Regions from separate parts of the Streptomyces sp. NPDC031479 genome, predicted to be linked through region 3. Evidence: riboswitches for the same ligand, from Rfam matches in the RefSeq annotation. Region 3 holds a riboswitch; each other region holds the start of a gene.

Region 1 (3,837 bases), 240 kb from region 3:
GAGGTGCGCAGCAGCAGCTCCCCGGCGTGCCGGGGCCCGTCCGGCGCCAGGGAGACGAAACCGGCGGGTCCGCCCAGCGACACCAGCAGCGGCAGCGCCCCGGTCACGCAGAAGCCGAGCGGCACCCGGAAGGCCCGCCACAGCTGCCGCCCCGCCACCCCCGCCGGGCCGAGCAGCACGGCCAGGGTCGCCGCGGCGACCAGCGGCCCGCCGGGCCAGGGCGGCAGGGACACGGCGGTGACGGTCAGGCCGAGTCCCAGCAGGGCCTTCTCCAGGGGGTGGCGGCGGCGCCAGCGGCTGGAGTGCGCCGCCACGTCGATCGGCAGCACCGCCTACGACTCCGCGACGGTCGTGGCGCCGGGCCCGGCGGCGGACCCGGCGGCGGACCCGGCCGGGTCCGCGGAGGCCGCGGCCGCCTGGGCGAGGCCCTGCCGGCGACCCTTGCGCACGCCGAAGTAGTACGCCAGCACGCCCGCGCCGAGCGCCGCCTGGAGGGCGAACAGCGCCGACTCGATCTCCCCGGACGGGGGTTCGTACAGCGGCGAGAACCAGGGTTGGTAGTCGGGCTTCAGCTCGGTGATGGCCGACTCCGCCTGTGCGTCGGCGCCCGTGAACGGCTCCTCCTCGCCGTCGCCGAGCCCCAGTGCGAGCGGGAGCACGGCCAGCGCGGCCACCAGGAGCAGCAGCAGGGTGTTGATCTTCGCGTTGCGGGTCATCGGACCGTCGCCTCCTTCTGCGCGCCGGCCGCGCCGGCCGCGCCGGTCAGCTTCGCGACCCCGAGCCGGACCAGGTCCGACTTGCTGGACTGCATCAGCAGGCGCATCACGAGCACCGTCAGCAGCCCCTCGCTCACCGCGAGCGGGATCTGCGTCAGGGCGAAGATCCCCGCGAACTTCTCCAGCGCGCCCCAGAAGCCGCTGCCCGGGTCCGGGAAGGCCAGCGCCAGCTGGACGGAGGTCACGCAGTAGGTGACGAGGTCGGCGAAGAAGGCGCCCAGGAAGACGGTCACCATCAGCGGCGCACCGGACTTCCGCAGCAGCCGGTAGACGGCGTAGCCGGCCCAGGGCCCGGCGATGGCCATCGAGAAGACGTTGGCGCCGAGGGTGGTGAGCCCGCCGTGCGCCAGCAGCAGGGCCTGGAACAGCAGGGTGATCGTACCGAGCACCGCCATGACGGGCGGCCGGAAGAGGATGGCGCCGAGCCCGGTACCGGTCGGGTGGGAGCAGCTGCCCGTCACCGAGGGGATCTTGAGCGCGGACAGGACGAAGGTGAACGCCCCCGAGGCCCCGAGCAGCAGGGTGCTCTCCGGATGGGCCTTCACCTCGCGGGTGAGGGCGCGGACTCCGTGGACGACGAACGGGGCGGACGCGGCGCCCCAGGCGACCGCGTGCAAGGGGGGCAGGAACCCCTCGGCTATATGCATGAGTAGAGAGACCTCTCCAGCACCTCGTGGATGGACGACGCGCCCCGGCCGGTCTCCTGGCTCACGGGTACTGATGCCCTGACTCCGCCTTCCCGGGGCCGTGCGGTCTCCCGCGCGGGCCCAGTGGCTTCCCGCAGGAGTAGAGCCGGACTTCCCGATCACAGTGGCGAGGGCCGCACCGGTTTTCCACCGGTTTCCCGAACACCAAGGCCAGCTGACCCTAGTCGCCAGGACGGACCGGTAACAACCCGCCCCAATTCGGCCGTTCGGGTGGCCGGATCCGGCGTGAGCGCCACCCGGCGCGACGCGGCCCGGACGGACGCGGTCCGCTGGCGGCCCCCGCCGACCCGGGGAAGGGTGGGGCGCATGGCTTCCGACACCCAGGGCTTCGACTACTCGGACCTCTCCGCCGTCTTCGTCAACTGCACCCTCAAGCGCTCGCCCGAGACCAGCAACACCGAGGGGCTGATCGCGAAGAGCCGTGCCGTCATGGAGGCGGCCGGCGCACGGACCTCACTGGTGCGGGCCGTCGACCACGACATCGCGACCGGGGTCTGGCCCGACATGACCGAACACGGCTGGGAGAGCGACCAGTGGCCGGTCCTCTACAGCCAGGTCATGGACGCCGACATCCTCGTGCTCTGCGGCCCGATCTGGCTCGGCGACAACAGCTCCGTCATGAAGCAGGTCATCGAGCGGCTCTACGCCTGCTCCTCCCTGCTCAACGACCGCGGCCAGTACGCCTACTACGGGCGGGTCGGCGGAGCGCTGATCACCGGCAACGAGGACGGGGTCAAACACTGCGCCATGAACATCCTCTACAGCCTCCAGCACCTGGGCTACGCCATCCCGCCCCAGGCCGACGCCGGCTGGATCGGCGAGGCCGGCCCCGGACCCTCCTACCTGGACCCCGGATCCGGCGGACCCGACAACGACTTCACCAACCGCAACACGGCCTTCATGTCCTGGAACCTCATGCACCTGGCGGCCCTCCTCAAGCGCGCGGGCGGCATCCCCGCGCACGGCAACCAGCGCTCCCTGTGGGACGCGGGCTGCCGCTTCGACTTCCCGAACCCGGAACACCGCTAGCGGTGCGGCGTCCCGGGCCGGGCCGCCGGTTTCAGCAGGTGTTCGGGTGCGCGACGTCCACCACGTACCGCTCGGGCGAGTGGAGGACCGTGGTGGTGAAGGCGGGCTTGGTGTCGAAGGCGGCGCCGAAGGTCACGTACCCCTCGTAGTCGCCGGTCAGGGCGAGGCCCTTGAGCTTGCTGAGGTAGATCTTCTGGAGCTTGGGCCCCTGGTAGACGTTCTGCCCCGCGTCGTCGTGACCGGCGGCGGGGTGCAGGCGGATCTCCAGGAAGTACTTCCCGGCCAGCGGGACGGGCTTGCCGGACCCGTCGTAGACCAGCTGGGAGACGGGCGTGACGGTGACCGGGGGCACGGAGCCCTGGAGGTCGATGACGATCCGGTCGTACGTGCAGTGACCGCCCCAGCGGGCGTTGACGACGAGCGGGGTCGGGGTGCGTACGGACGGAGCGGCGGACGCGGCGGCCGAGGCCGGTGCGGCGAGCGCGAGCCCGGCGGTGAGCAGGGCACCCGTGGCCAGGGCCACGGCCCGGCGGCGGCGCGGGCGGTTCAGGTGACGCATGACGTCCCCCCGATTCTCGTGAGACGGGGACTGGCTGTCACCGGGTAAGACACCCGTGCGGTGCCCGCGGTTCCCTCAGTACGCGAGGAGGGCGCTCAGCTCCGCGTCCAGGTCGTAGTGGCGCCGTTCCTCCCCCCGCGGGACCAGCTCGGTGAGCCGTCGGCACAGCTCGCGCACGTCCTTGGCGCGGGCGGAGACCACACAGCTCTGCGCGCCGTTGCTGAAGGCGAGGAACACGCGCGGCTCGGTGCCCCGCCGCATCGGCCACACCTGTATGTCGCCCTCGCCGGTGGCGCAGGTCTGCCCGTCGAGCAGCAGCTCGCGCGAGAACACCCAGCGGGCGAGGTGGGTCCCGGCGCCGCGGAAGTCGACGGCCAGCTCGTACGGCCGGTCCGTGCGGTAGACGAAGGCGCCGACCAGGGGGACGGACAGCGGCGCGGCTTCCAGCCGGAGCGGCAGGACGCGGTGTTCGGTGGTGGCCATGCTGGCTCTGCCTCTCTTCGCGCGGGTGGCGTTCCGTTCACGGACCCCCTCCGGGAACGCTAGTCGACGCCGGCGGTGCTCCCCGGGGCCGAAGGTCCCGAGCCGGACGGGCCGCAGGGCCTGATTCCGGGACCCCCCGGGGCCGCCGCCGAGGCCGGAGCGAAGGGGTCGCACCGCTCAAAGGCCCCTGAACCCAGTGCGGTTGACGCCATTCCTGCCGTGTTCATGACTACCTCCTCGCCGGTGGGGCCGATCGTAGCGGGACGCGCACGAGCCCGCCCTC
Region 2 (3,837 bases), on a different contig from region 3:
CCGCACGAAGGCCTCCAGGGGCAGGGAGGCGTGCACGGCGGCCAGCTCGGCCAGTGCGTCCAGGCTCTCGTCGATGGGGTGGTCGGGGTGTTCGACGAGGCCGTCGGTGAACAGGACCACCGTGGTGCCGGGGGGCAGCGGGTGGGTGCGGTCCGGGCGGTGCTGCTCGCTGTCGACGTTCAGTGGGAGTCCGGGTTCGGCGAACAGGTAGTACGGCGGGCCACCGGGAGTGATCAGCAGTGGGGGGACGTGGCCCGCGGTGCTCCAGAGCATCCGCCAGCCGCCCCCCGCGGGTTCGATGCGCGCCAGCCCGGTGGTGGTGACCGGGGTGTCGGTGATGGCCTGCAGGGTCCGGTCGAGCTGGGTGAGGACCGCGCTGGGCGGACCGCCCAGTTCGAACAGCAGGGAGCGCAGCATGTTGCGGATGGCGGCCATGGCAGCGGCCGCCTGCAGATCGTGGCCGACCACGTCGCCGATGACGAGCGCCACCGCGCCGTCGGGCAGGGGGATGGCGTCGTACCAGTCCCCGCCGAGGGCGTTGGGTTCGGCGGCGGGCCGGTAGATGGCGGCGGCGGCGAAGGGTCCCAGGTCGGGCAGCGTCGGCAGCAGGAGCCGCTGGAACTGTTCGGAGGAGGCCCGGACCTGTTCGAGGAGGCGGACGTTGTCGATCGCGATGCCGGCGGCGCTGGCGAGGGCGACGACGATGTTCTCGTCGTGGACGTCGAAGGCGCGCCCGTCACCCCGCTCGGAGAGGTAGAGGTCTCCGTAGGTCTCGCCGCGGACGCTGATGGCGACGCCGAGGAGGGTGCTCATCCGTGGGTGGCCGGGCGGGAACCCGACCGAGGACGGATGGGCGGAGATGTCGTCGACCCGCAGCGGTTCGGGGTGGCGGATCAGGTATCCGAGTACGCCCAGACCGCCGGGAAACCCCACGTCGGCCAGGGCCGCGCGTTCCTCCTCGGAGAGGCCGACGGCGATGAACTGCGCCAGCCGCTCTCCGGAGTCGTCCAGTACGCCGAGTGCCCCGAAGCGGGCGCCGACCAGCTCCATCGCGGTGGTCACGATGCGGTTCAGCACCGCCGGCAGTTCCACCTCCCGGGTGATGGCCACCACCGCACCCAGCAGGCCCTCGATCCGGGCCCTGGCCGCGGCCAGGGCCCGCAGCCGCTCTTCGATCCGGCCCAGCTCGGCTTCCAGGCGCAGCAACGGGTCGGGTTTGGGCGCCCGCTTCGCCCGCTCCCCCTCCCTGCCGCCCGCCATCACGATCGCCCGGTGGACCGGGACGCGGACGTCCGCTCCCGCTCACCGCACGGGGCGCCGTGCTCCACCGCGGCGGCATGGTTGCGAGCCGGTGCCCGTCCCGCGCCCCCGGGGCCCGCCCGGCGCTCGCGCCGGATCCGGTCATCAAGCCGCTCAAGCGATCGGTACACCCACGGACTCCTGACACGACCGTGCAACAGCCCACAGGATGGCCCGCCGACGGCACGTCACCGGGCATTCCGCCGAAAGCGGCATGTCTCATGCAGCCGGAGGGCTTGCGGCCCGCGTCCCGTCCCGTTTCGCCGTCCGGATGATGGACGGGGCTCGCCGCTGGGCGATCTTCCGCCCTAGGGTGGCCGGTGCAGCTGGTTCGCCCCGTCCGCCAGGCGGGATGCGTCGTAAGAGGGAACCCGGTGGGAATCCGGGACTGCCCCGCAGCGGTGAGCGGGAACGACCGCCGTCATACGCACTGGGACCGGACAACGGTCCTGGGAAGCGACGGCCAGTAGGGGCCCGCCGGGAGACCGGCAGGCGTGCCCGCGAGTCCGAAGACCTGCCCGTTGCCCGTACGCGGACGATTCCCGTGCGGAGATCCCGGTGACCTCGTGGGCGGGTCGGCGTACACGACGAGCGGCACGCGCGGTGCATCCCCGCGCCGTGGTCCGCGCGTTCTGCCGTTCCTTCGCGTCCGCGTCCCCTCACCGGGACGTCCAGGACACATCTCGCGAAGGAGAGTTCCGTGACAGCGAAGCCCGCGGCCGCGGCAGCACGAGCCACTGTGTACGGCTACCCCCGTCAGGGTCGGAACCGCGAACTGAAGAAGGCCGTCGAGGGTTACTGGAAGGGCCGCGTCACCGCCGAAGCCCTCCGGCGGACAGCCGCCGGCCTCCGCCGCTCCAACTGGCGGCAGCTGGCCGATGCGGGCATCACCGAGGTGCCGACCGGCGACTTCTCGTACTACGACCACGTCCTGGACACCAGCGTCATGGTCGGCGCCGTCCCCGGTCGGCACCGCGCGGCGGTCGCCGAAGACGCCCTCGACGGCTACTTCGCGATGGCCCGCGGCACCCAGGACGTCGCCCCGCTGGAGATGACCAAGTGGTTCGACACGAACTACCACTACCTGGTCCCCGAACTCGGCCCCGACACCGTCTTCACCGCCGACTCCACGAAGCAGGTCGCCGAGCTGAAGGAGGCCCTCGCGCTCGGGCACACGGCCCGCCCCGTCCTCGTCGGACCCCTCACCTACCTCCTGCTGGCCAAGCCCGCCCCGGGCGTGGCCGCCGGCTTCCGGCCGATCACCCTCCTCGACCGGCTGCTGCCCGTCTACGCCCGGGTCCTCGCCGATCTGCGCGCCGCCGGCGCCGAGTGGGTCCAGCTGGACGAACCGGCCCTGGTCCAGGACCGCACCCCGGCCGACCTGGACGCCGCCGCCCGCGCCTACCGCGAGCTGGGGGCGGCCACCGACCGTCCGAAGCTGCTGGTCGCCTCGTACTTCGGCCGGCTCGGCAGCGCCCTCCGGGTGCTCGCCGCCGCCCCCGTCGAGGGGCTGGCGCTGGACTTCACCGACGCCGGCGCCGCGAACCTCGCCGACCTCGCGGCCGTAGGCGGGCTGCCCGGCAAGCGGCTCGTCGCGGGCGTGGTCAACGGCCGCAACATCTGGATCAACGACTACCGGAAGTCCCTGGCCACCCTCGGAACCCTGCTCGGCCTCGCCGACCGGGTCGACGTCGCCGCCTCCTGTTCCCTCCTCCACGTCCCGCTGGACGCCGCGGCCGAGCGTGACATCGACCCGCAGATCCGTCGCTGGCTCGCCTTCGCCCGCCAGAAGACCACCGAGATCACCACCCTCGCCCGCGGCCTCGCCCAGGGCACCGGCACGATCGCCGCCGAACTCGCCGCGAACCGGGCCGACCTGGCTTCCCGCGCGGGCTCCGCCCTCACCCATGACCCCGCGGTCCGGGCCCGGACCGCCGCGATCGGCGAAGCCGACGCGCGCCGGGCGCAGCCCTACGCGCGGCGCACCGCCGCCCAGCGCGCCCACCTGGGCCTGCCGCTCCTGCCGACGACCACCATCGGCTCGTTCCCGCAGACCGACGAGCTGCGCCTCGCCCGCGCCGACCTGCGGGCCGGCCGGATCGACACGGCCGGCTACGAGGAACGGATCAAGGACGAGATCCGCGAGGTCCTCTCCTTCCAGGAGAAGGCCGGGATCGACGTCCTGGTGCACGGCGAACCCGAACGCAATGACATGGTCCAGTACTTCGCGGAGCAGCTCACCGGCTACGTCGCCACCCGGTACGGCTGGGTGCAGTCCTACGGCACCCGCTACGTCCGCCCGCCGGTCCTGGCCGGGGACGTCTCCCGCCCCGAGCCGATGACCGTGCGCTGGACCTCGTACGCCCAGTCGCAGACGGCCAAGCCGGTCAAGGGCATGCTGACCGGCCCGGTCACCATGCTCGCCTGGTCCTTCGTACGCGACGACCAGCCCCTCGGGGACACCGCCCGCCAGGTGGCACTCGCCCTGCGGGACGAGGTGGGCGACCTGGAGGCGGCGGGCACTTCGGTCATCCAGGT
Region 3 (3,837 bases):
CGGCGTGAAGGACCCGCTGGGCGGCATCAACCAGCTCTTCCCGCTGTTCGGGATCGCGAACCAGCTGCTCGCCGCGGTGGCCCTGGCCGTCTGCACCACGCTGCTGGTGAAGTCGGGGCGGCTCAAGTGGGCCTGGGTCACCGGTGTTCCGCTCGCCTGGGACGTGGCCGTCACCCTCACCGCGAGCTACCAGAAGATCTTCTCCGACGACGTGAAGGTCGGCTTCTTCGCCCAGCGCGACAAGTACCAGACCGGCATCGACGCGGGGAAGGTGCTGCCGCCCGCCAAGAGCATGGACGACATGCACACCGTGGTCACCAACGCCACGGTCGACGGCGTCCTGTCGGTGCTGTTCGCCGTCCTGATCCTGATCGTGCTGGCCGACGCGGCCCGGACCTGCTTCAAGGCCGCCGCCGACCCGGACTCCGTGCGGCTCTCCGAGGTGCCGTGGACCGAGTCGAAGATCGTCGCCCCGGCCGGCCTGCTGGCCTCCGCCGAGGAGAAGGCCGAGCTCGCGGCGGCCGGCCTCGACGGGGGCGGCGGCCGGGTCAAGGAGCCCGTGGCATGAGCGGGGTCCGCGCGGCGCTGGCCAAGGCGCGGTTCTACGTCCGGGAGTTCTCCGGCGAGGCCGCGTACGACCGCTACGTCGCCCACGCCCGCTCCCACGACCCGGACGCCGAGGTCATGACCCGGCGCGCCTTCGAGCGGGCCCGTACGGACGCCCGCGAGGCGGACCCGCGCGAGGGCTTCCGCTGCTGCTGAACCCCTGCCGCGCGCACGAAGGGCCCCGCCGGACCGGCGGGGCCCTTCGGCGCACTCAGCGCACCCAGTCCTTCAGGACTTCCGTCCGCAGGGTGAGGGAGACCGGGTCGGGGAGGGCGATGTCCGTCCCGTACGGCACGATGTGGACGCTCTCGTACCGGCGGCCGTTCGGCTGGCTGTAGACCGAGAGCTCGCACTTGGCCCGGTCGATCAGCAGGTAGACGGGGATGCCCGTCTCCGCGTACGCGCGCGGCTTCTCGACGTGGTCCCGCCGCTGCGTGTCGGAGTCCCATGACGTCACCTCGACGGCCATGAGGACCGGAGCGGGATCGACCCAGTCACCCTGGCCGACGAAGGCCTGAGAAGGCGCCAGCACGGCGTCCGGGATGGCCCGTCCTTCGCGGTATTCCTGAGCCCTGATCCCCTGTCCCCCGTGCAACCAGAGCTCCGGCCGGTGTTGCATGCAGATCCGCGTCAGCCACTGGATGATCATCTGGTGGTCGCCGTCCGGCATGGCCTTGCTCCTGATGACCCCGTCGATGAACTCCAGCCGTGTCCCCTCCCTCTCACGGGCGGCTGTGCGCGCCACGGCCTCGAAGTCCTCGGGCAGCATGTGGGGCCGGTCGGTCATCACGGTCATGCCTCGCTCGCCTTCCTCGACGGTGCCGATTCCGACGATAGCGCCGGGCACCGTCACGCGTGGCGCACACTCGACGGCATGGACATCGAGATCAGGACGGCGAGGGCCGCCGAGTACGACCGGCTGGGCGAGATCACCGGGCAGGCCTACACCGGGGACGGGCTGCTCGACCTGAACGAGGACGACACCTACCTGAACGTCCTGCGGGACGTCGCCGGCCGGGCCGGGGACGGGGAGGTGATCGTCGCCGCGCGGGACCAAGAGGTCCTCGGAGGAGTGACGTTCGCCGCACCGGGGAGCCCCCTCGCCGACATCGCGGGCCCCGGCGAGGCCGAGTTCCGGATGCTGGCCGTGGCCGCCGAGGCGCGCGGGGCGGGGGTCGGGGAGGCCCTGGTGCGGGCCTGCGTCGACCGCGCGCGGGCCCTGGACGGGGTGTCGGCGCTGGTGCTGTCCACCCAGCCCGCCATGCTCGGCGCCCAGCGGATCTACGCCCGCCTGGGATTCGTACGCACTCCGGAGCGGGACTGGGCGCCGGTCCCCGCGCTGACCCTGCTCACGTACCGGCTGGAGCTGTAACACCACGCTCAGCAAGGGGCCGACACAACATGTGGGGGGTCACGCATCGGGCCGCCCCCACATGTATGCTCATCCTCGCTGTCGCCGCAGGGGAATCCGGTGTGAATCCGGAACTGTCCCGCAACGGTATGACGTGCACCCATTGGTGCATTCTGCAAGTCCGAGGACCTGTCGGCAGCGCGCCCGGATCGACCGACCCGGGTAGAGACACGTCCGGGCCTCGCGGTTGGGCCGGTGGACGCCATGCGGCACGTCGCGCCTTCCCGTGCGCCCGCATGCGCCCGCCCGCGCCCCCGCCGATGACCGGGCCGAGCGAGGGAGAGCTCCCGCCGTGACCATCGCGCCTTCCGCACCGCGCGCCGAGTCCACTTCTGGCGACACCACCGAAGGCCCGGGGGCCGCGCTGCTGCGTACTCTCACCGAGCTGACCGTCGACCTCCCCGACACCGACCCGGGCCGGGTCGCCGCCGCCGCCCTGCGCGGCCGCAGCGCCGTCGCGGACGAGGCCGAGCTGCGGGGGCTGGCCACCGAGGCCGCCGCGGGCCTGATCTCCGAGGACCCGGCGTACTCCCGCCTCGCCGCCCGCCTGCTGACGCTGGCCGTGGCCGACGAGGCCGCGGGCCAGGGTTCGGCGTCCTTCGCCGAGTCCGTCGCCGTCGGCCACCGCGAGGGCCTGATCGCGGACCGCACCGCCGAGTTCGTCGCCCTCCACGCGGCCCGCCTGAACTCCCTGGTCGAGCACGCGCTCGCCGAGGGCGCGGACGACCGCTTCGGCTTCTTCGGCCTGCGCACCCTGCACAGCCGCTACCTGCTGCGCCACCCGATCACCCGTCAGGTGATCGAGACCCCGCAGTACTTCATGCTGCGCGTGGCCTGCGGCCTCGCCGAGAACGACACCGTCCAGGCCGTCGAGGAAGTCGCCTCCCTCTACCGGCTGATGAGCCGCCTGGACTACCTGCCGTCCTCCCCCACGCTCTTCAACTCCGGCACCCGCCACCCGCAGATGTCCTCCTGCTACCTGCTGGACTCCCCGCTGGACGAGCTGGACTCGATCTACGACCGCTACCACCAGGTCGCCCGCCTCTCCAAGCACGCCGGCGGCATCGGCCTCTCGTACTCGCGCATCCGGGCCCGCGGCTCCCTGATCCGCGGCACCAACGGCCACTCCAACGGCATCGTCCCGTTCCTGAAGACCCTCGACGCCTCCGTCGCCGCCGTCAACCAGGGCGGCCGCCGCAAGGGCGCCGCCGCCGTCTACCTGGAGACCTGGCACGCGGACATCGAGGAGTTCCTGGAGCTCCGCGACAACACCGGTGAGGACCAGCGCCGCACCCACAACCTGAACCTGGCCCACTGGGTGCCGGACGAGTTCATGCGCCGCGTGAACGCCGACGCCGACTGGTCGCTGTTCTCCCCGGCCGACGTCCCCGAGCTGGTGGACCTGTGGGGCGACGAGTTCGACGCCGCCTACCGCAAGGCCGAGGCGTCGGGCCTGGCCCGCAAGACCATGCCCGCCCGTGACCTGTACGGCCGGATGATGCGCACCCTCGCGCAGACCGGCCAGGGCTGGATGACCTTCAAGGACGCCTCCAACCGCACGGCGAACCAGACCGCCGAGCCGGGCACCGTCGTCCACTCCTCCAACCTCTGCACCGAGATCATCGAGGTCACCAACGACGGCGAGACCGCCGTCTGCAACCTCGGCTCGGTCAACATGGGCGCCTTCGTCGTGGACGGCGAGATCGACTGGGAGCGCCTGGACGAGACCGTCCGCACGGCCGTGACCTTCCTCGACCGCGTGGTGGACATCAACTTCTACCCGACCGAGCAGGCGGGCCGCTCCAACTCCCGCTGGCGGC

What was found. Region 3 has a riboswitch for cobalamin ahead of ACZ5D2_RS06130 (ribonucleoside-diphosphate reductase subunit alpha). Riboswitches for the same ligand answer to the same signal wherever they lie in the genome.
Region 1: linked by a shared signal. The riboswitch ahead of ACZ5D2_RS05060 (energy-coupling factor ABC transporter permease) and the one ahead of ACZ5D2_RS06130 (ribonucleoside-diphosphate reductase subunit alpha) in region 3 are both predicted to bind cobalamin.
Region 2: linked by a shared signal. The riboswitch ahead of metE (5-methyltetrahydropteroyltriglutamate--homocysteine S-methyltransferase) and the one ahead of ACZ5D2_RS06130 (ribonucleoside-diphosphate reductase subunit alpha) in region 3 are both predicted to bind cobalamin.

What each region holds. Positions count from the first base shown of each region.
Region 1 covers NZ_JBVIKC010000003.1:17,939-21,775, reverse strand. Annotated here, with positions in the region: gene cbiQ (cobalt ECF transporter T component CbiQ) at 1-329, opposite strand, end outside; gene ACZ5D2_RS05065 (energy-coupling factor ABC transporter substrate-binding protein) at 333-716, opposite strand; gene ACZ5D2_RS05060 (energy-coupling factor ABC transporter permease) at 713-1,423, opposite strand; cobalamin riboswitch at 1,453-1,670, opposite strand; gene ACZ5D2_RS05055 (flavodoxin family protein) at 1,790-2,512, shown strand; gene ACZ5D2_RS05050 (AMIN-like domain-containing (lipo)protein) at 2,544-3,071, opposite strand; gene ACZ5D2_RS05045 (SsgA family sporulation/cell division regulator) at 3,147-3,554, opposite strand.
Region 2 covers NZ_JBVIKC010000007.1:240,138-243,974, forward strand. Annotated here, with positions in the region: gene ACZ5D2_RS11415 (PP2C family protein-serine/threonine phosphatase) at 1-1,260, opposite strand, end outside; cobalamin riboswitch at 1,623-1,823, shown strand; gene metE (5-methyltetrahydropteroyltriglutamate--homocysteine S-methyltransferase) at 2,000-3,837, shown strand, end outside.
Region 3 covers NZ_JBVIKC010000003.1:253,212-257,048, forward strand. Annotated here, with positions in the region: gene ACZ5D2_RS06110 (carbon starvation CstA family protein) at 1-568, shown strand, start outside; gene ACZ5D2_RS06115 (YbdD/YjiX family protein) at 565-762, shown strand; gene ACZ5D2_RS06120 (Uma2 family endonuclease) at 818-1,402, opposite strand; gene ACZ5D2_RS06125 (GNAT family N-acetyltransferase) at 1,481-1,978, shown strand; cobalamin riboswitch at 2,044-2,168, shown strand; gene ACZ5D2_RS06130 (ribonucleoside-diphosphate reductase subunit alpha) at 2,310-3,837, shown strand, end outside.